DNA from 4 places in the Rhizobium sp. WW_1 genome. Region 2 is predicted to be linked to each of the others. Evidence: riboswitches for the same ligand, from Rfam matches in the RefSeq annotation. Region 2 holds a riboswitch; each other region holds the start of a gene.
The links. Region 2 has a riboswitch for cobalamin ahead of fdhA (formaldehyde dehydrogenase, glutathione-independent). Riboswitches for the same ligand answer to the same signal wherever they lie in the genome.
Positions count from the first base shown of each region.

Region 1: another riboswitch for cobalamin. It lies ahead of BJ928_RS07820 (ABC transporter substrate-binding protein); the one in region 2 lies ahead of fdhA (formaldehyde dehydrogenase, glutathione-independent).
Region 3: another riboswitch for cobalamin. It lies ahead of BJ928_RS03330 (aromatic ring-hydroxylating dioxygenase subunit alpha); the one in region 2 lies ahead of fdhA (formaldehyde dehydrogenase, glutathione-independent).
Region 4: another riboswitch for cobalamin. It lies ahead of BJ928_RS16765 (aromatic ring-hydroxylating dioxygenase subunit alpha); the one in region 2 lies ahead of fdhA (formaldehyde dehydrogenase, glutathione-independent).

Region 1 covers NZ_RAIN01000002.1:77,678-82,815, reverse strand. Annotated here, with positions in the region: gene BJ928_RS07840 (PepSY domain-containing protein) at 1-1,223, opposite strand, end outside; gene BJ928_RS07835 (hypothetical protein) at 1,444-1,848, opposite strand; gene BJ928_RS07825 (diguanylate cyclase) at 2,317-3,411, shown strand; cobalamin riboswitch at 3,494-3,748, shown strand; gene BJ928_RS07820 (ABC transporter substrate-binding protein) at 3,912-4,928, shown strand; gene BJ928_RS07815 (iron chelate uptake ABC transporter family permease subunit) at 4,932-5,138, shown strand, end outside.
Region 2 covers NZ_RAIN01000004.1:302,720-307,857, reverse strand. Annotated here, with positions in the region: gene BJ928_RS14555 (beta-galactosidase) at 1-890, shown strand, start outside; cobalamin riboswitch at 1,045-1,243, shown strand; gene fdhA (formaldehyde dehydrogenase, glutathione-independent) at 1,468-2,658, shown strand; gene BJ928_RS14545 (hypothetical protein) at 3,136-3,723, shown strand; gene BJ928_RS14540 (hypothetical protein) at 3,944-4,129, shown strand; gene BJ928_RS14530 (inorganic diphosphatase) at 4,426-5,028, opposite strand.
Region 3 covers NZ_RAIN01000001.1:702,668-707,805, forward strand. Annotated here, with positions in the region: gene BJ928_RS03325 (hybrid-cluster NAD(P)-dependent oxidoreductase) at 1-472, opposite strand, end outside; gene BJ928_RS03330 (aromatic ring-hydroxylating dioxygenase subunit alpha) at 475-1,719, opposite strand; cobalamin riboswitch at 1,815-2,020, opposite strand; gene BJ928_RS03335 (ACT domain-containing protein) at 2,220-2,639, opposite strand; gene BJ928_RS03340 (DUF6656 family protein) at 2,744-3,361, shown strand; gene BJ928_RS03345 (L-threonylcarbamoyladenylate synthase) at 3,420-4,394, shown strand; gene BJ928_RS03350 (FAD-binding oxidoreductase) at 4,428-5,138, shown strand, end outside.
Region 4 covers NZ_RAIN01000005.1:214,559-219,696, reverse strand. Annotated here, with positions in the region: gene prpC (2-methylcitrate synthase) at 1-525, shown strand, start outside; gene prpB (methylisocitrate lyase) at 536-1,453, shown strand; gene BJ928_RS16770 (epoxyqueuosine reductase QueH) at 1,480-2,142, shown strand; gene BJ928_RS16765 (aromatic ring-hydroxylating dioxygenase subunit alpha) at 2,176-3,396, opposite strand; cobalamin riboswitch at 3,504-3,704, opposite strand; gene BJ928_RS16760 (hypothetical protein) at 3,958-4,458, shown strand; gene BJ928_RS16755 (cobalamin-binding protein) at 4,468-5,138, shown strand, end outside.

The DNA of each region.
Region 1 (5,138 bases), on a different contig from region 2:
GGCATCGGCGGCACACCAAGGCGGCCGGATGGCCGGCGCTTCCACCACATGGTCGCGGCCGTGACGCAGCAAAGGATGATGGCAAGACATGCCGCAAGCATCAGGAGTTGGTTGAAGAGGCCCCATTCCTGTCCCTGATGGACGTTGATGCCCCATTCGATCGCCTTGCCGAGCGCCGGATACTGGTCGTAGGAAATATCGACGAGTGGCTTGCCGGAATATTGGTCGATATGGACAGTTCGCTCCTCGCCGAGATCGCCGAAATAGTGACTTGCGGTATAGACGCCGGTTTCATCTGTCGGGATGGCAAGGTCTGAACCGGCCACCATGCCCAGACCGTGCATGATGTGGACGGCCCTGTTCAGGCCGATCGGCTTTGCCGATTGCGCCGCGGCGATATCGGAGAGCGGAACGGGCGCATTCTCGACCACCCAGCCGGCGCGGCCGACGACATCCTGCGTGACCTTCGTCGATTTCGGCACATCATCCCAGAGTGCGGCCGGCGTTCCGAAATTGTGGGCGGTCAACCAGGTATTGACATTGGCGCCCCAGTAGCCGGACCAGGGCATGCCGCTGAAGGCCAGGAAAAAGATGAGGACGCCTGCGAGGGCGCCGGTCACGGCATGCAGATCGCGCCAGAAGACGCGCCGTGATGGATTGCCGCGAACCGTGAGCACGCCTCCGGCCTGCTGGCGCGGCCACCAGAGATAGATACCGGTCACCACCAGGACGAGGGCGAAGCCTGCCGCGATCTCGATGAGACGGTTGGTCCATTCGCCGAAATATTCGAGGCTGTGGATACGCTTGACGACCCAGCCGAACTCCTGCTTCGAGCCGACCGAGCCCAGGATGCTGCCGTCATAGGGATTGACGTAGACGATGGTCGATTGGCCGTCCCTGGAGACCGTGACCCAGGCCGAGCGGTCTGGCGCCGATGCCTCATGATAGGAGGTTGCGCGGGCGCCGGGAAAGGCTGCGAGTGCGGCATCGACGATCTGCTGCGGCTGCCGCATCGTGCCAGTCTCGGCAACGAGATAGCGATGCGAATAGAAGGTGTCGGCAATCTGATCCTTGAAGAGATACAAAGACCCGGTGATTGCCAAATTGAGCATGAAGGGAATGACGAGAAGACCGGCGAAAAAATGCCAGCGCCAGATTGCACGATAGAGTGAGATATTATGGGTAGCTGCGACAGCAGGTTCAGCAGCGGTAAAGGCAGACATGAAAATCCTCCGAAGATCGGCGGGCTGCCGCAAGCGATCGATCCGGGGAGGGGCGGCGATTGTTCGCCGTTTGAAATGCGCCTGCTTCGCGTGAGCGGCCGCAGCGGCTCGTTCGGCGAAGTTTTGCGGAAAACACCAATCCTCGGATTTCACGACTTGAAGGTCGCGCATGACGGCAGCCGTTGACGGCGGGCGTCACGACAAAAGCCGCAACGCCGGTTCAGCCAACGATGTCGAGGATGGGTGGCGCCCTTGGGCCGGTGTTCGGTGGATAAAGCTGCCGATGGAAGGCTTCCGATCTTGCAACGACGGTCTCTCCGCGCTGAGAGGCGAGGCGTTCGCAAATCTCGGTCGGAGGTATGGGCAGAACCGCGGCGGAAGCGATCCGGCAGGCTTCGCACCCGGGCGCATAGGCTTTTCCATGCACCTTGCCGTCCGCGTCCTTGTAGGTGATGCAGAGAATGGGCAGGGACCCGTCCGGCAGCCTGTATTGCGCAAGTTCTATGGGAGATATCTCATCCGCCGTGGCGACGACCGGCTGATGGGCAAAGCCGACAAGCAACAGCGCCATGGCGCAGACGATGCGCGCACTCCACTGCCATGTACGCGAAATTGTCTTCCGCATTCTTGTCCCCACCACCCGCATCCCGCGGATAAGGTTGCAGTCATAGGACAGGCTCATTACAAGCGCAATGCGTCAATTCGTGCCGCCGCAAAGTTTGCGGACATCGATGACAGCGCAGCACCGACAGCGTCGAAACGCCCAGCGGAATGCCAAATTGACCGGCAGCTCTTGATCGCCAGGCGCGCGGCGCCAGATAGCGTTGACCATTCGGATCTATCGGCCGCGCCCGATATCGCCTGGCTCGCATGACAGAATCCGGAGACAGCCATATTGAGACGCATTGCTTCAGAAGTTCGATTGCGACGATGACCTCCGCCCACAATTCCCGTCCGAACACCATCGCCAGGCCGCCAATCAGCGAGAGGCTTGGTAAACCATTTTACGGAGATCGCATGGTATCCGGCATCGACTTCGACTATGCCGATACCGGTCATTCGTTACGGCTAGTCGCGAGGACTGGGAATAGCAATGGAAATTGAAACACATTTGGTCTCGCTCATTCGCGTCCTCGGCCAGGTGGCGATCATTGTCTATGCCTATTCCTGGGTGATCCGCATCGTCGAGCGCGGCGCTTTGAAATCGGCTGCCGTCGGGCTGTTGTTCGGGCTGGTCGGTATCCTGTCGATGGGCGATCCCATACAGTGGATGCCAGGCGTCATTCAGGATGGCCGCTCGATCCTGCTTGTCCTCATACCGATCTACGGCGGCCTGCTGGGAACGATCGTGGCCGCCGCGATGATGGCCCTGTTTCGCTTCATGGTCGGCGGGATGGGCGCCATGGGCGGTGTTGCCGGTATCGCGATCGTCGCGGCCGCCGGCTATGCGCTCAGCCTGTTGCCGCGGCAATGGACCGGCACGGGATGGAAACGATCGGCCCTGTTCGGCCTGGCGACCTGCACGTCGCTCGTGGTTCTCCTCTTTCTGCCGTGGGTGGTTGCGCGCGCGCTTCTCCTTTCGGCCGCGCTCCCGGTGACGATCGTCAATATTCTTGGCGTCATGCTGCTGTCGGATCTGCTGCAGCGGGAGCAATATCGCATCGGCATCCAGCGCGCGCTGGAGAATGAAGCCACCCTCGATCCGCTGACGAGGCTTCCCAACCGCCGGGTGCTGCAGCGCGAAGGCGATCGATGCAGCAAGGAAGCCGGTGTGCGGCGCATTCCCTTCTCGATCATCATGCTCGATATCGATCACTTCAAGAAAATCAACGACAATTGGGGCCATTCCTTCGGCGACACCGTTCTGGCGCGGGTGGCGGATGTCATCCGGCAAACCGTGCGCAAAACCGATATCGCGGCCCGCTATGGCGGCGAAGAGATCGTCGTCCTGTTGCCGAACACCGACATGAGGGCGGCCGCCGCCGTTGCGGAGAAAATTCGCAGCGATATCGAGACGACGATGCTGATGTTCGATCAGGACGCCGTCCATGTCACCGTCAGCATCGGCATTGCTTGCTCGCTCGAGCCGACCACGGATTTCAAGCATGTGCTCGAAGCCGCCGACAAGGCGCTTTACCGGGCGAAGGCGGGCGGAAGAAATCGTGTGGAGCAGGCCGAGGCGGCTTAGCATTGCTGGGGCCGTTGGCAATGAGCATGATGTGCCCCTTCCTCTTTACTATCCATGCGTTCTTGACGGGAAGGGTCCGTCCGGAATAACTGGACGCGACGGTTCCCCAAGGAAGACTCCGCGGGGATTAATAGGGAACACGGTGAGGGCGACCCAAGAGGGACCTAGACCGTGGCTGCCCCCGCAACTGTAAGCGGATTGCCGATCATCCCGGGGTGACCTTTTCCGGCTCGCTCCAGAGGCTTTGAGCCATGCCACTGCAGCCAAGCTTGCGGGAAGGCAGATGATCGTCAGATATCCGCGAGCCAGGAGACCTGCCGTCGATCACGATCCAATCAGCCGGGCGGGGATGCTCGGAAAGGACAGAGAATGATTGACCTGCGCCTTCGACATTATCCGAGCTTTTTCGGCCTTGATTGGGATCTTCGCAACCGGCGGCGACCTGCCTGAGCGCGATTGTGCTGACACCGCCCAGTTTCCTTGTCCTATCGAGATCTTTCATGCGCCATTTTTTGACGACCATTACATTTGCACTCGGGCTGACCGGGTTTGCCGCGTCCGGCTTCGCCGCGACCCAATATCCCCTCACGATCAATAATTGCGGCGAGAAGGTCACCTTCCAGAAAGCGCCGGCCAAGATCGTTTCGATCGGCCAGGGTATGACCGAAATCCTCTTTTCGCTCGGCCTTGCCGACAAGATTGCGGGAACGGCCGTGTGGGTCGGCCCGGTTCTGCCGCAATATGCCGAAGCCAATGCCAAGATCCCCCGGCTTGCCGACAACGATCCGAGCTTCGAATCCGTGGTCGGCAAGGAGCCGGATCTCGTGGCTGCCGAATTCGAATGGCATGTCGGCACACAGGGCTCCGTGGGCAAGCGCCAGCAGTTTTCCGAGCTCGGAATCAATACCTACGTCGCCCCAACGGATTGCGTCGCCAAGGTCAATACCGATGGCGGCGATGGCGTGCGCAAGGAGCTGTTCACGATGGGTCTGGTCTACCAGGAGATCGATGAACTCGCTCAGATCTTCGACGTTAAGGATCGCGGCGATGCCTTGATCGCGGACCTGAAGAAGCGCGAGGCGGATGCTGTTGCCTCGATTGCCGGAGCCAAGGCGAAGGATCTGCCGATCGTGTTCTGGTTCTCCAGCAAGGAAGTCAGCGGCGATGCCTATATCGCCGGCAAGAACAGCGCCCCGGCTTATATTCTGAAGACGATCGGCGCTCGCAATGTCGTCACGACCGAAGAGGAATGGCCGCTGGTAGGGTGGGAGACGATCGCACAGGCCAATCCAGCCGTGATCGTCATCGCCACCATGGATCGCCGCCGCTACGCGGCCGACGACCCGAAGGTCAAGGTCGACTTCCTTGAGAAAGATCCCGTCACCAGCCAGCTCGATGCCGTCAAGAACAAGCATTTCGTCATGATGGATGCGCAGTCGATGAACCCGACCATCCGGACGATCGACGGTATCGAAATCCTGGCCAAGGGCATCAAGTCCTTCGGTCTGGCACAGTAAAATATGAGCCTCGTTGCAGAACGTCGGCCATGGTGGGCGCTTTGGGCGCTCGCCATGGCTGCGGTCGTCCTCCTCGCTTTCATGATCAGTCTCGCCGTGTCGATCGGCGAGATCTCGATTCCGCTGTCGACCACTGCGAAGGCCGTGTCGAACCGCTTGTTCGGCACGGGCTTCGAACTCAGCCGGATCCATCAGGGGATCGTCTGGGAT
Region 2 (5,138 bases):
CGTTTGCGCAGGAGCAGTTCCATGCTGGTCTTCTCCTGCCAAACAGCGAAGAGGATCAGGGCTATGGGGAAGTGGCCGAGGTCGTCGCCGAGATGAAACGGCTGCCGAAGGGCGAGATGCGCGGCAAGGCTTCGGTGGCACTGCTGCTCGATTACGACTCGCGTTTCGCGACCCGTGCCTTGCCGCAGGGGCGCGACTACGCTGCTTCCGCCCTTGCGCTCGACTGGTATTCGGCTGTCTCTCGCCTCGGTGTCGATGTCGATTTCATCGGACAGCATTCCGATCTCGAGGAATATAGGCTGGTGCTCGCACCCGATCTCGTCATTCCCGATCCGGACTTCATTGCACGGCTCAAGACCTCCGGCGCCAAGGTGCTGTTCGGGCCTCGCAGCGGCAGCAAGACGCGCGACATGCACATCCCCGCTGATCTGCCGCCGGGCATACTGGGCGACCTCCTCGATTTCCGCGTCACGCGTGTCGAATCCTTGCCGGCCTTTCAGTCCGAGACCGTCCTTTACGGCAATGCGAGTCACCAGACCTCCGTCTGGCGCGAAACGATCCGGACATCGGAAACCGTGCTTGCGACATTCCAGGGAGAGTATCGCTCGGATTCCCCGGCGGTGATCGGCAATGATGTCGCACGCTACTGCGCCACGCTGCCGCGTGACGAGTTCCTGTTGAAGTTGATGGGTGACACGCTTGCTTGGGCCGGCGTGGGCAGCTTGCCGGATCTTGGCGATCTGCGCCTTGCCCGGCGCGGAAGGCTGCACTTCGCCTTCAATTACGGAAGCGTCGCGGCAACAGTACCGGCAGGGCAGAGTGCAACATTCCTTGTCGGCAATCGAACGCTTGCGCCTGTCGATGTGGCGATTTGGCTCGACGGCGGCTAAGCGTCGTCACTCGAGCAACAAGACGCAAATGGCCGACGCGCGTGCCGGCCATTTGCGTCGCGGCGCTTCCTGCGTCGATTTCATGAAAACGCCAGATGTCGTCTTACAGGGCACCGATGTCGTTTTCCTATGCGCGCCTCGCCTTCTCCCGTGATCTTCTGGACATGTTCAAGGTGCCGTCGGGATTTCCCCGGCGGATAATTGGGAAACCGGTCTTAAGCCGGTGCTGCCCCCGCAACGGTGGCGGACCGAATGCCTCGATTGATGCCACTGGCGGAACAGCCGGGAAGGTATCGAGGTGTCCGAGCGGACAGGTCCGAGCCCGGAAACCAGCCTTGAATGCAGGCTCGACTGATCGCGGTGGGCGATCGAGAGGCGGATACGGGTGTTTTGACTTCACTTCGTTCCGATCTCGCAACACCATATCAGTCGCGCACGCGCCGGCCGGACGCCGCAGAAGCTTGCGGTTGCCGCGACCGATTTTGCTGCTGTTCAGCCCGTTGAGGAGCGGGCCGATCCGAAAGGGCCCGAAATCTCGGGCAATCATGATCCAGCGTTCAATCAAGGAGGAGATGGCATGACTGGGAACAGAGGCGTCGTCTATTTACGGCCCGGCAAGGTCGAGGTTCGCGATATCGACGATCCGAAACTGGAGGCGCCGGACGGTCGGCGCATCGAGCATGGTGTGATCCTGAAGGTGATCTCCACGAATATTTGCGGCTCCGATCAGCACATGGTGCGTGGACGCACGACGGCGATGCCCGGCCTCGTGCTCGGGCATGAGATCACCGGACAGATCATCGAAAAGGGTAGCGATGTCGAGATGCTCGACGTCGGCGATATCGTCTCGGTGCCGTTCAATGTTGCCTGCGGCCGCTGCCGTTGTTGCAAGTCGCAGGATACCGGCGTCTGCCTGACGGTTAATCCATCGCGTGCCGGCGGTGCCTACGGCTACGTCGATATGGGCGGCTGGATAGGCGGCCAGGCACGCTATGTCATGATACCCTATGCGGACTTCAACCTGCTGAAATTCCCGGACCGTGACAAGGCCCTGGCGAAAATCCGTGACCTCACCATGCTGTCGGACATCTTGCCGACCGGCTTTCATGGCGCCGTTCGTGCCGGCGTCGGTGTCGGCTCTACTGTCTATGTCGCAGGCGCAGGTCCGGTCGGCATGGCGGCTGCCGCTTCAGCCCGCATCCTGGGTGCCGCTGTCGTCATGGTCGGTGATTTCAACAAGGATAGACTTGCGCATGCCGCCAAGGTTGGCTTCGAGCCGATAGATCTTTCCAAGAGCGATCGTCTCGGCGATATGATCGCGGAAGTCGTCGGCATCAACGAGGTAGATAGCGCGATCGATGCAGTTGGCTTCGAAGCGCGCGGACATTCGGGAGGCGAGCAGCCGGCAATCGTGCTCAATCAGATGATGGAGATCACTCGGGCGGCTGGTTCGATCGGTATTCCTGGGTTGTATGTGACGGAAGACCCAGGTGCCGTAGACAGTGCTGCCAAGCAAGGCAGCCTGTCTCTGCGCTTCGGGCTCGGTTGGGCCAAGGCACAATCCTTCCATACGGGTCAGACGCCGGTGCTTAAATATAATCGCCAACTCATGCAGGCGATCCTGCACGACAGATTGCCGATTGCCGACATCGTCAACGCCAAGATCATCTCGCTCGAAGATGCAGCACAAGGATATGAGAGCTTCGATCAAGGCGCTGCAACGAAGTTCGTGCTCGATCCGCATGGCGAGCTGACAAGGGCGGCCTGAAGAAGAAAGGCTCATCGGGATCACATGTCGATCCCGAGGCGAATATGAACGGGGGCGGAGGCTGCTATCTCCGCCCCCGATGTCATATCGGTCAACGCATAGGAGTTTGCCGAACAACGAAATGGCGGCAAGAACCGGCGACGGCATCAACCGATCCATTCGTGCAGTTGCCGGCTTGTGCGCCGCCAAAGGATAATTCAAGCAAATATGCGCTGCAGCAAGGCCCGTCTAAGCCTCCAGTCTTGGCTGGACGCGAGTGATCGCAGCGAGAGATAGCGGCAAATTCGCGCCTGTCGGGCTCAAAAAGCGGCAGCGAGGCGACTTTGGTGGCTAATTATCGACAATAAATGTCGGATTATGTTGCCATTATACATCTATCCTTTACATATATGCGGGCATCCATGCGGAGGAGCTTCGTCATCGCTTCCTAAGCAACGGCGGCTTGACAAGGAACGCTAACCTGAAGAGATCGAACCAATGGCAAACTTTCTTGAGAAATGGACTTCAAAAAAGGCTGATAAGCCGAAGGCTGGCACGCGGAATGTCGTCGATACATTTCGTGCTCGAGTGGCGGAACAGAAGGCATATCTGGAGGAGTACGAGCGTGACGCGGCCGGCTTCAAGAAGTGGCGCTCCACTTGGTTCCAGCGTGTTCCCGGCGGCTTCGGTGTGACGGTCGGTCGCGATTCCGTCAATGCCGGTCGTGGATTGAGCTATGTCGTTGTTGATGGCGTCAAGGACGTGGCAGATTTTCTCGATGATCTGGCCCATCACGCAGAACATGATACCGGCTTCCGGCAGGCTCTCGAACAGAACCGTCAGCGTCGTGTCGCACTTCTGAATGCGGCAAAGACCGGAGGCAAGGCAGCGGCGTCGAAGACCAAGGCGAAGGCCGCCAAGCCAGCAGCAGCCGCAAAGTCGGCCGCCGTCAAGCCCGCAGCTGCCAAGGCTGCACCGAAGGCTACTCGCGCAGCAAAGGCTGCCCCAGTAGCGGCACCGGCCGCTGCAGAGGCAGCAAAGCCGAAGCGCACTCGCAAGCCGAAGGCTGCTGGCGCAGCCGAATAAGACTTAAGAAGCCTGCTTCATGTGGGCTTTGCTTTACTATCGTTCTGATAGAGGCGAACGTGCGAGCTGTTGCAGGCTCGCACGTTTGTCTATGGCTGATCGCGAGTGTCGGCAAGTCCGAGCGGTCAGGAGCAAACCGCTCGAAGCTCTTGATCAGGTGGCTGCGTATTGAAGCGGTTGATGCATCGCGATCATATTCGGAGTTGTTTGATACAACTCAATGATCAAGGATGAGCAGCTGGATTTCGATCAAGGCAGACTCAGGCAGCACCATTGCATAAGTCGCTTCTATGCGAGGCTCGATTCAAAGAAGGAGGCGAGCTTGGTGATCGCAGGCGAGACATATTCGTCTTTTGTCGTAGGGATCGACATGATCGGCAGCGTCGATCCAGAAAACCTCCTTTAGCTTGCACGCAGCCATGTATGCCTCACTCGTCATCCATGAGGTTACGACTTTCGCGCCGAAGTCGTCTTTGCCGTCGGCTATGACAGCCCATCGCAGTTCAGCCGCGAATATCGCCGCCGGTTCGGCTCTCCTTCCGCAGAGGACGGCAGGAGGTTGCGGCAGGTCAATGCGTTGAGCGAAGCTTCTTCCTTGGCCGGCTGATCGAGGGGGCGCGATGCGCTCGGCCTTGAGAAAGTTTGCTCCGCGCTCTGCGGCAATCCGGAAGGAGCGGCGCCTGCCGCCCCTTCCGGTCGATTTCACTTTTTCTCGCTGTATGCCTTGAGGGCGGCGGCGACTTCATTCTTGGCCGCTTCCGCATTGTCGAAGCCACCGACCTCGACGACCTTGCGGGCATCGGGAAGCTGCTTGTAGACGCGGAAGAACGCCTGCAGGCGATCCTGCTCGACCTTGGGAAGATCGGAGATTTCCTTGATGCTGTCGTAGGTCGGGTCGATCTTCGTCGTCGGCACGGCAACGATCTTGTTGTCGACTTCGCCGCCGTCGATCATCTTCAGCACGCCGATTGCGCGCACGCGAACGATGGCGCCGGGAACGATGGGTTCGCGCGTATAGACGATAGCGTCGAGCGGATCGCCGTCGCCACCGAGCGAACTGGTGATGGAGCCGTAGTTGGCCGGATAGGCGACAGGCATGGACTGGAAGCGATCGACGACGATGTGACCGGTCTTGGCGTCGATTTCATACTTGGTGAAGCTGCCGGCCGGAATCTCGATCGCGGTGTAGAATTCCCGGCTTTCATCCTTCGGCTGAGGATAATCGATGTAGGATACGTAATCGGTTGCCGAAGCAATGCTGCTGGAAAGAACCGTCATTGCAATGACGGAGATAAGCTTTTTCATAATACGCCCCCGCGTTAAGGTTGAACGTAGTCGACCTAATCAGGGGTTGTTACGGGCTTGTGACATGAACTGCTGAATGCACAGCTAAGTGCCTATGTCCGGCCTTTGCT
Region 3 (5,138 bases), on a different contig from region 2:
TGTCCGACAGCGGCGCGATGTCGGCCATGTAACGCGTCATCGACATCATCGGCGTAATGCCGGAACCGGCGGAGACAAACAGGTACTTTTCGCCGGGATGACGGATATGGCTGAAATCGCCGAGCGGACCGAAAGCCTTGATGCGCATGCCCGGCTTCAGGTTCTCGAACATCCAGCGCGTGCCGATGCTGTCCTTCTGCGCCTTGACAGTCACGGCGACCGAAAAGGGCCGCGACGGTGTCGACGACAGCGTATAGGTGCGCATGACCGGCTCCGGAGCCGTCGGCAGCTCCAGCGTCACGAACTGGCCCGGCAGGTAGCGGAACCAGTTGTCCTTGTCGGAGCCGAATGTGAAGGTCATCACATCGGGCGCCTCGGGCGTGACCGAGAGACATTCGAGCAGATGCTGCCTGTCGCTCCAGGGCTGCATCTGGTCGAGGTGTCGATGGCGAAGGGAGGCGGTCATGTTCATACTCAGGCGACCGCCGACAGCTTGGCCTGATCGCCCTGCAGCCGGTTGATCATGAAAGTCGTGTACCATTCGACGAACTGCATGACGCCGCCTTCATGGATTTCCGAATAGGGACCGGGCTCATAGGCCGGCGAGCGGATGCCGAAGGCGTTTTCCTCGACGATGCGGCGGTCCTGGTCGTTGGTCTCGGTCCAGACGTGCGTCAGTTCTTCCAGATCGTAGTCGACGCCTTCGACCGCATCCTTATGGACGATCCACTTGGTGGTCACAGCGGTTTCCTCGGCGCTGATCGGCAGCACGCGGAAGGAAATGGCGTGATCGCCGAGCATGTGGTTCCATGTCGTGGGATAGTGGAACAGCAGCATGGTGCCGATGCCGTTGATCGTCACATCCGACGAGAGCGGACGCTTGACGGCGTTCTGGCCCGACATCGTGTAGCTTTCGGCACCTTCGATCAGCGGCATGCGGGCCGTGCGGAACTGGCCGTCCGGAGAAAGCTTGAATTCGCTCGGCAGGCCTGCGGCCTCGCAGCGCTGCCAATGTGCGGCGATCACCGGATCGTTCATCGCGCCCTGCACGCCGCTAACGGTCGGCGCTTCCGGGAAGGTGCGGCAAAGCTCGGGATGGTTGGCCGCGCAGTGATAGCACTCGCGGTTGTTTTCCCAGACCAGCTTCCAGTTGCCCTTTTCGATGATGGTGCTCTGGAAGGCGATCTTGGCTTCGCTGATGCGATGCGGCGCGATGTAGGGTTCGATGGTCTCGCGGACCGGAGCGAAATCCGGCGCGTTCTGCGCAAGGCAAATGAAGATGTAGCCGCCGACGCTTTCGCAGTGGACCGGCTTCAGCCCGTGCTGGCTCTTGTCGAAATCCTCCGCCATCTGGCGGGCGAAGAGCAGCGAGCCGTCGAGTTCGTAAGTCCACTGGTGATAGGGGCAGACGAGCTTTGCCGAGGAGCCGCGCTCGGTGTTGCAGACGCGCGAGCCGCGATGGCGACAGCTGTTGTGGAAAGCGCGGATGACCTGATCGCGACCCCGGACAATCACGACCGGGTAATCACCGATCTGGACGGTGAAGTAATTGCCCGCGCGCGGCACTTCGCAATCATGGCCGATGAACAGCCAGTCGCGATAGTAGATCATCTCCATATCGAGCTTGAAATAATCCGGATCGGTATAGAACGGTTGTTCGAGACTCAAACCCGTCCGGTGGTTCTTCAATTGCCGCAGAACTTTGCTGCCGATATCCATTTGCCTATCCTTCGCAGTACCGGGAGACGTGCAGAGGACATGCAGAGGCCATCGGGAATGGCCCAAAGCAATGTCCGACCGCCCGCCGCGGTCAGTAAACCATGTGTGCCCAAGGCTGGTTTCCGGGCTCTGGAGCGGCCCTGTTTCCAGAGCCCCATGGCACCTTCCCAGGCCGACCAGACCCAGTGGCTTTATCCGCCATGCCTCACTCCACCACCGTTGCGGGGGCAGCGCCGGATTTTGACCGGCTTCCCAATTCTCCGTCTCCCTAGCAAACGGCACCTTGAGATTGATAACATCATAGCGCCCGGCACCGGCGGCGGCTGCGCTGCAATGCGACATCGGCTTCGAAATTGACGACAGCCGAAACGGGGCAGCGGGACGGTTGCCCTTGCAGGCGATATAGAGAGGCAATTCAACCTCTTACATTCCGGTGCGGGACATGAGGGGGGTGCGCTGCCCGACCCTTGCCGATGACGCTTTATTCTGATTGCGACAGATCAACCAACCGAGGGCGATTGGGCGGCCGAAAGAGCTTGCAAAGCCGCCATCGCACGACCGGCATCGGCCGCTGGCACGAAGATGTGGTCATGATGGTAAGCCGCGACCACATTGGCGCTGATACCCTCGTTGCCGAGCGCCGTTGCGAAGGCAGCGGTCAACCCTACGGCCTCGAGAGAGGAGTGCACTTCGAGCGTTATCATGCGCATGGTGGGGGCCGCGGGAAATCCAGCCTCTCGGGCCGTCTCCAATGGAAGGATCAGCGTCACGCCTTCCTTTTCACGGAAGAATCCGAGCGGCCTCAGATGGATGTGGTCTGCCAACATCGACGCCGGAACGCTGCAATAGACGAATTCGCCCTCGGCAAGGCTCGGCTTCATGCCGGAAAGGAGCTGCTGGAGATCGGTAATTCCGGGCATGTTTCTCAGTCTCCTTAAAAGTGCAGCATCCCAGATGCGGTTAAGCTCGGCTCAAGCTATGTGATCTAGCATGTCGCTCAGAGACTAACATAGCGAGATCCGGCATGGCCAAACTCAGATATTTCGACGCTGGGAAGCCCGCCGACCCCGAACCGGCGCCAGTAGTGCCGACGACAGGGCACAGCGAATTCCTGCGCACGGGGCGCATCAACCGGAACAGGCCGCACTGGCTTGCCGAAGAGCGGGAATATCTCAGTCACGAACACGTGGCCGAGCGCACGGCGCTGAAGCTCAGGGATGCCGGCGAAAAGACGCATGACCGGCTCAACAGCTTCCACAAATCAATCCGTTTCCCGAAGCTCATCTTCCATCACACGCTGAAGGACACGCCGCATCTCGGCTATTGCCACGTGACAGCCGCGCGGACACAGTTCGCACAATATGAGCAGGTGAACTGGGCGTTCTATATCGCCAATTTCTTTGCCCGTATCGGCCAGGAAGAGAATTTCTTCGAAGACATCAGCCTCAAATATTCTCGGATGTATTTCGCCGTCGCCGTTCACCCGGACAAGCAGGCTGAGGACAAGAAGCTGACGATCAATCGCGACATTCGCGGCAACGGCGTACTGTTCCACACCCACGATCCGCAGATCGCCATCCGCAACGTTCTATTGCTTGGCGCCCGCAACGAGCAGCTTCGCGACATCATTCGCCAGCTTTGACGATTGATCCGAAAACTCGAAGGGCATAAGAACGGCCTGAACTGCAAGCAGGCAGGCCATGGCACGACACATAGACATTCTCGAACATCCGCAAACCGCGATCGACGTCGCCACGGCAACCCTCGCCGAGGGTCTGCCGATCGGGCTGCCAACGGAGACGGTCTACGGCCTTGCCGCCGATGCCACCAATCCCGCCGCCATCACCCGGATCTACGAGACCAAGGGGCGTCCGCGCTTCAATCCGCTGATCTGCCATATGAGCGATCTCGCCATGGCCGAGCGCTATGCCATCTTCGACCCCATCTCGCGTAAGCTCGCGGAAGCCTTCTGGCCCGGCCCGCTGACGCTGGTGCTGCCGCTCAAGCCCGATAGCGGCATCCATCCGCTGGCAACAGCCGGACTTGATACGGTCGGCATCCGCGTGCCCAAGGGCTTTGCCGGCGAGCTGATCCGTGCCTTTGACCGACCGCTCGCAGCACCAAGCGCCAACACATCAGGCAAAATCAGCGCCACCAGCGCCGATCATGTCGACGACGATCTCGGGGAACGCATTACCCTTATTCTCGATGCCGGGGCTTCGGTCGTCGGCGTGGAGTCGACCATCGTCAAGGTCGAGGATGGCGAGATGCGCCTCTTGCGGCCAGGCGGTCTCGCAGCGAGCGAAATCGAGCGCGTGGCCGGCAAGAAGCTCAAACGCAAGAAGAAGGCCTCGGCCGCCATCGAGGCGCCTGGTATGATGGCTTCACATTATGCACCCGGAGCAGCCGTGCGGCTCGACGCGACGGAGGTTTCCGCAAACGAGACGCTGATCCGCTTCGGAACGCCTGACATTGCCGGTATCGGTGAGGCGGTTGCAGTGCTGGATCTGAGCACATCGGGCGATCTCTCAGAAGCCGCCGCAAACCTCTTCGATTTCATGAAGCGCGCCGATGCCACAGGTGCGGCCACGATTGCCTTTTCGCATATTCCAGACGAAGGCCTCGGCGAGGCGATCAACGACCGGCTGCGTCGCGCGGCCGCGCCCAGAGAATAAATCAGCCCGACACCATCAGGCAAAGGACACGCCATGAGCAGCTCCGCCCTCTCTTCCGACCTTCTCGATCGCTTCGCCGCCATCGTCGGTGAAAAACATGCCGTACGGGATGCTGCGGAAATCGCGCCGCATCTCGTCGAAAATCGCGGCCTCTATCACGGCGCTTCGCCCCTGCTGCTCAAGCCCGGCTCGGTGGAAGAGGTGTCGGCGATCCTGAAGCTTGCCAGCGAGACCGGCGCGGCCATCGTTCCGCAGACCGGCAATACCGGTCTCGTCGGGGGGCAGACGCCGCGCGAGGGCGGCTCCGACATCATCCTGTCGCTGGAGCGCATGAACCGCGTTCGCGATATCGATCCGGTCGGCAATACCATGATCGTCGACGGCGGCTGCATTCTCGCCGATGTTCACAAGGCGGCAGCCGAGCATGGCCGCATGTTCCCGCTTTCGCTCGGCTCCGAAGGCTCCTGCCGCATCGCCGGCAACCTTTCGACCAATGCCGGCGGCACGGCCGTTCTTGCCTATGGCAACATGCGCCAACTGTGCCTCGGCCTCGAAGTCGTGTTGCCCACGGGCGAGATCTGGAATGGCCTGCGCCGCCTGAAGAAGGACAATACCGGCTACGATCTGCGCGATCTCTTCATCGGTGCAGAAGGCACGCTCGGCGTCATCACCGGCGCGGTGCTAAAACTCTTTCCGCAGCCGCTCGGCCATCAAGTCGCCTTCGCCGGTCTGCAATCGGTCGAC
Region 4 (5,138 bases), on a different contig from region 2:
GGAGCGATCGGTGCCTTGCGCGGGCCGAAGCATGGCGGCGCCAATGAAGCCGCCTTCGACGTCCAGAAGCGCTATTCAGATCCCGCAGAAGCCGATGAGGATATCAAACGCAGGGTCGAGGCGAAGGAAGTCATCATCGGTTTCGGCCACCCGGTCTATACCGTCGCCGACCCACGCAACAAGGTGATCAAGAAGGTCGCGCGCGAACTCTCGGTCGATGCCGGCACAATGAAGATGTTCGATATTGCCGAACGGATCGAGACGACTATGGCGCAGACTAAGAACATGTTTGCCAATCTCGACTGGTTCAGCGCCATCTCCTATCATATGATGGGTATTCCGACCGCGATGTTCACACCGCTTTTCGTGGTTTCGCGAACATCCGGCTGGGCAGCTCATATCATCGAGCAGCGCGCGGATAACAAGATCATCCGCCCATCCGCCAATTATATTGGCCCGGAGAACCAGACATTCGTGCCGATCAACAAGCGCAGCGGCCCGAAAATCCGTCCGAAAGCCGCCTGAGGAGTTGAAAATGCCGTATCTCGTCGCATCCGAATTACCCGACGCCCCCGCCGGAATCCGTTTCAGGGAGCTGCTGGAGCGTAATGGCATCCTGCAGCTTCCCGGCGCCCATAACGGCATGGCAGCTCTCCAGGCCAAGGCGGCGGGTTTCGAAGGCCTCTATCTCTCCGGCGCTGCCATGACCGCCTCCATGGGTATTCCCGATCTCGGGATCATCACGGTGGACGAGGTTGCCTTTTTCATCCGCCAGATCGCGCGGGCAAGCGGCCTGCCGCTGCTTGTCGATGGCGACACGGGCTATGGCGAGGCATTGAACGTCATGCACATGGTGCGAACCTTCGAAGATGCGGGCGCCGGCGCAGTCCACATCGAAGACCAGCTGCTTCCGAAGAAATGCGGGCATCTGAACGACAAGAGGCTTGCGGACGCGCATGACATGGCAGCAAAGGTCGCGGCTGCGGCGAAGGCGCGCCGTCATCTCTATCTGATCGCCCGGACCGACGCGGCGGCCAGCGAAGGCATTGACGGCGCCGTTGCGCGTGCCAAGCTGTTTATGGAAGCCGGCGCCGACGCCATCTTCCCCGAAGCCCTCAACAGTGCCGAGATGTTTCGCGAATTTGCGCGGCGCATGCCGGGCGTTCCCTTGCTTGCCAACATGACCGAATTTGGCAAAACGCCGTTTTTCACCGCATCCGAATTCGAGGAGATGGGCTACCGCATGATCATCTGGCCCGTCTCTTCATTGCGAGTCGCCAACAAGGCTCAGGAAAAGCTTTACGCCACCTTGAAGCGCGACGGCTCCGCAGAGGCCGTTTGGACCGAGATGCAAACGCGCGGCGAACTCTACGACACTATCGGGCTTCACGACTATGAAGCGCTCGATGCCTCGATCGTGAAGACGATCCTTCCCAATTCAGGGTCGCGATAACCCTGTGGCTATGATATGAGGCGGCCATGAACGATTTCGTACGCTCCGTTTTGACCCCGCCCGACGGCAGCAAGAAAGTGCTGCTGCATTCCTGTTGTGCGCCGTGTTCGGGGGAAGTGATGGAGGCAATGTCGGCCTCGGGCATCGACTACACCATCTTCTTCTACAATCCGAACATCCATCCGGAGCGTGAATACCTCTTGCGCAAAGAGGAGAATGTTCGCTTCGCGGAAAAGAACGATGTGCCCTTTGTCGACGCCGACTATGACAAGGACAACTGGTTTGCCCGGGCGAAGGGAATGGAATGGGAGCCTGAGCGCGGCGTTCGCTGCACGATGTGTTTCGACATGCGCTTCGAACGGACAGCGCTCTATGCACACGAGAACGGTTTTCCGGTGATGACCAGTTCGCTTGGGATCTCGCGCTGGAAAAACATGGCGCAGATCAATGATTGCGGCGAGCGGGCAGTCGCTCCTTATGACGGCCTCAGCTATTGGGATTTCAACTGGCGTAAAGGCGGCGGTTCCGCCCGCATGATCGAGATCAGCAAGCGGGAGCAGTTCTACCAGCAGGAATATTGCGGCTGCGTCTATTCGCTGCGCGACTCGAACATGCACCGCCGCAGCCAGGGACGCGAACCGATCGAGCTCGGCAAGCTCTATTACGGCAAGGACGACACGGCGAGCTAGGGTATTGCGCCGGCCCACTCGATTTCCCGTCGTTCAAAACTGCCTGCGATCGCGCATGAAGTTCGCATACCATTCGACGAACTGCATTACACCGCCTTCATGCTCGACCGAATATGGTCCCGGCTCATAGGCTGGAGAGCGGATGCCAAACGCATTCTCCTCGACGATCCGGCGGTCCTGATCGTTGGTTTCGTTCCAGACATGCGTCAGTTCGTCGATGTTATAGTCGACGCCTTCGACGGCATCCTTGTGAACCAGCCATTTTGTCGTGACCTGCGTTGATTCCGGGCCCAGCGGCAGGACGCGGAACGTAATGGCATGATCGACCAGCACATGGTTCCAGGTGCTTGGATAATGGAAAAGCAGCAGCGTACCGATGTGGCTCTGGCTGACATCGTCGGAGAGTTGGTGCTTCACGGCCCGCTTGCCTGACATGGTATAGCTTTCCGCGTCCTCGATCAGCGGCATGCGCGCCACGCGGAACTGGCCGGTCGAAGAAATCTTGAATTCGCTCGGCAGGCCGGAGGCCTCGCAGCGTGCCCAATGTTCGGCGATGACGGGATCATCCTTTGCACCCTGGACCCCGGTTGCGGTCGGAGCCTCCGGATAGGTCCGGCACAGTTCCGGGTGATTGGCCGCGCAATGATAGCATTCGCGATTGTTCTCCCAGACCAGTTTCCAATTGCCCTTTTCGATGATCGTGCTTTCGAAGGCGACCTTCGTGTCCTTGAGATTATGCGGAGCAAGATAGCTTGCGACCATCTCGCGCATCGGACCAAAATCGAGCGGCTCATCGGCGAGGCTTACGAAAATATAGCCGCCGACGGTCTCGCAATGGACCGGCTTGAGGCCATTTGCCGACTTGTCGAAATCCTCGCCCATCTGCCGTGCGAACAGCAGCGAGCCGTCCAGTTCGTAGGTCCATTGATGATAGGGACAGACAAGCTTGGCCGATGATCCCTTGGGCTGCGTGCAGACGCGCGATCCGCGGTGTCGGCAGGAATTATGCAGGGCGCGAATTACGCCTTGCCGATCCCGCGTGATGACGATCGGATAGTCGCCGACCTGCAGCGTGAAGTAGTTGCCGGCTCTCGGAACCTCGCAATCGTGTCCGACGAAAAGCCAATCCTTGTACCAAATATGCTCGAGGTCGAGCCTGTACAGTTCCGGATCGGTGTAGAAAGCCTGTTCCAGGCTATAGCCATCGCGCCTGTTTTGCAGTTTGCGCAGCACGTCGCTGTAAAAATCCGTCATCAGATGCTCCCGGTTTGAGCACTGACTGAAAAGGCGGAAGATCGATCTCGATTGGCCCGGCAGCCAATACGCCAATCAGCTTCCTGAATGCCCTCCGCAGTCAGTCAAGTCATTCATGTGACCAAGGCTGGTTTCCGGGCTCCGAAGCCGCCCCGTCAGGGGCTTGCCGACACCTTCCCAGATCAATTGATCCAGTGGCCGTCGTCGGCATTAGGCTTCGCTACCGTTGCGGGGGCAGCGCCGGATTTCGACCGGCTTCCCAATTATCCACTTCGATTCGAAGCGGCACCAAGGACAGCATATTTAAACACGCCGCATTGCCGGCGTCTCCTTCGAAAAACGACGTCCGTCCATCGCATTCTGAACAGATCAGACCTTTATTTTCACGACGATGTGTCGCTAGGCCGACGCCTTCAGTCGGACGACCAATGACGGCGTTTTGAAAACCAATCGTTCGATGTTATTTTTCAAAGATAGATTGGAGTTGAGACGATGCCCTCGCATAGCCGACCCTCATTGGAAATTGCGGGCAAAGACGCCAGAGTAGCCTGGATCGCTTTAGTGTCGGCATGCGGCCTGGCCTTTTCCTATGTTCTGGCCTGTGCAACGCCATTCGCGGCGATCGCCGCCATCGCATCGGTGACGCTGAAGCGACGCGATGGAATTGCCGTTGTCGCCGCCACGTGGCTCGGCAATCAGGCGGTCGGATACCTGCTGCTCGGTTATCCCCGCGAATGGGACAGTTTTGCCTGGGGCGGAGTGATCGGCCTGGCGGCGGGCACGGCATTGGCGACGGATTTTGCGCTTGCGCGTCTCAAGTTTGGACCCGTCGTGACAGCCCTCGTCGCGCTGCTGGTCGGCTTCTGCGCCTACGAAATCGTGTTGTTCATCGCCACACTGATGCTGCCTTCCGGAGATGATGCATTCTCCTTGGCGGTCATCGCTCAGATTCTCCGCGACAATATCGTGGCCTTCGCAGGGCTGATGGCAATCTATGCGGTCATTCGTTCGGCGGGCTTTCTCGAGCCGGCCGGAAAAGCGACGCCACCTCGCACCCTTTGATCGAAGATCGTGAGAGCATTTCCTCCAAATAGAATCGTCTGTCTGACGGAAGAAACGGTCGAGGTCCTCTATCTGCTCGGTGAGCAGGAGAGGATCGTCGGCGTTTCCGGCTATGCGGTGCGGCCGCCCCAGGTTCGACGCGAAAAGCCGCGGGTCTCCGCCTTCACATCGGCCGATATCGACAAGATACTGGCGCTGGAGCCCGATCTCGTTCTGACGTTCTCGGATCTGCAGGCGCCGATCGTCGCAGACCTCGTCCGCCATGGAATTGCGGTGCATGCGTTCAATCAGCGTGACATCGCCGGAATTCTTGCAATGATCAGAACCGTCAGCGCCCTTGTCGGAGCCAGCCACAAGGGTGAAACCCTGGTTGCATTCTATCAGGCTCGCCTTGAAACCCTGCGGGCCCAATCAACCACGAGGCAACCCGTGAGAGTTTATTTCGAGGAATGGGACGATCCCATGATCTGCGGGATAGGCTGGGTTTCGGAACTGATCGAAATTGCCGGCGGAAACGATGTCTTTGCCGAAAGGGCGAGAAACAAGGCTGCCAGAGACAGGTTCGTTTCCTTTGATGAGGTGATCGCGGCAGCCCCCGATCTCATTCTTGCGTCATGGTGCGGCAAGAAAGTCGTCAGGGAGAAAATCGGCTCTCGGCCAGGCTGGCATGACGTTCCGGC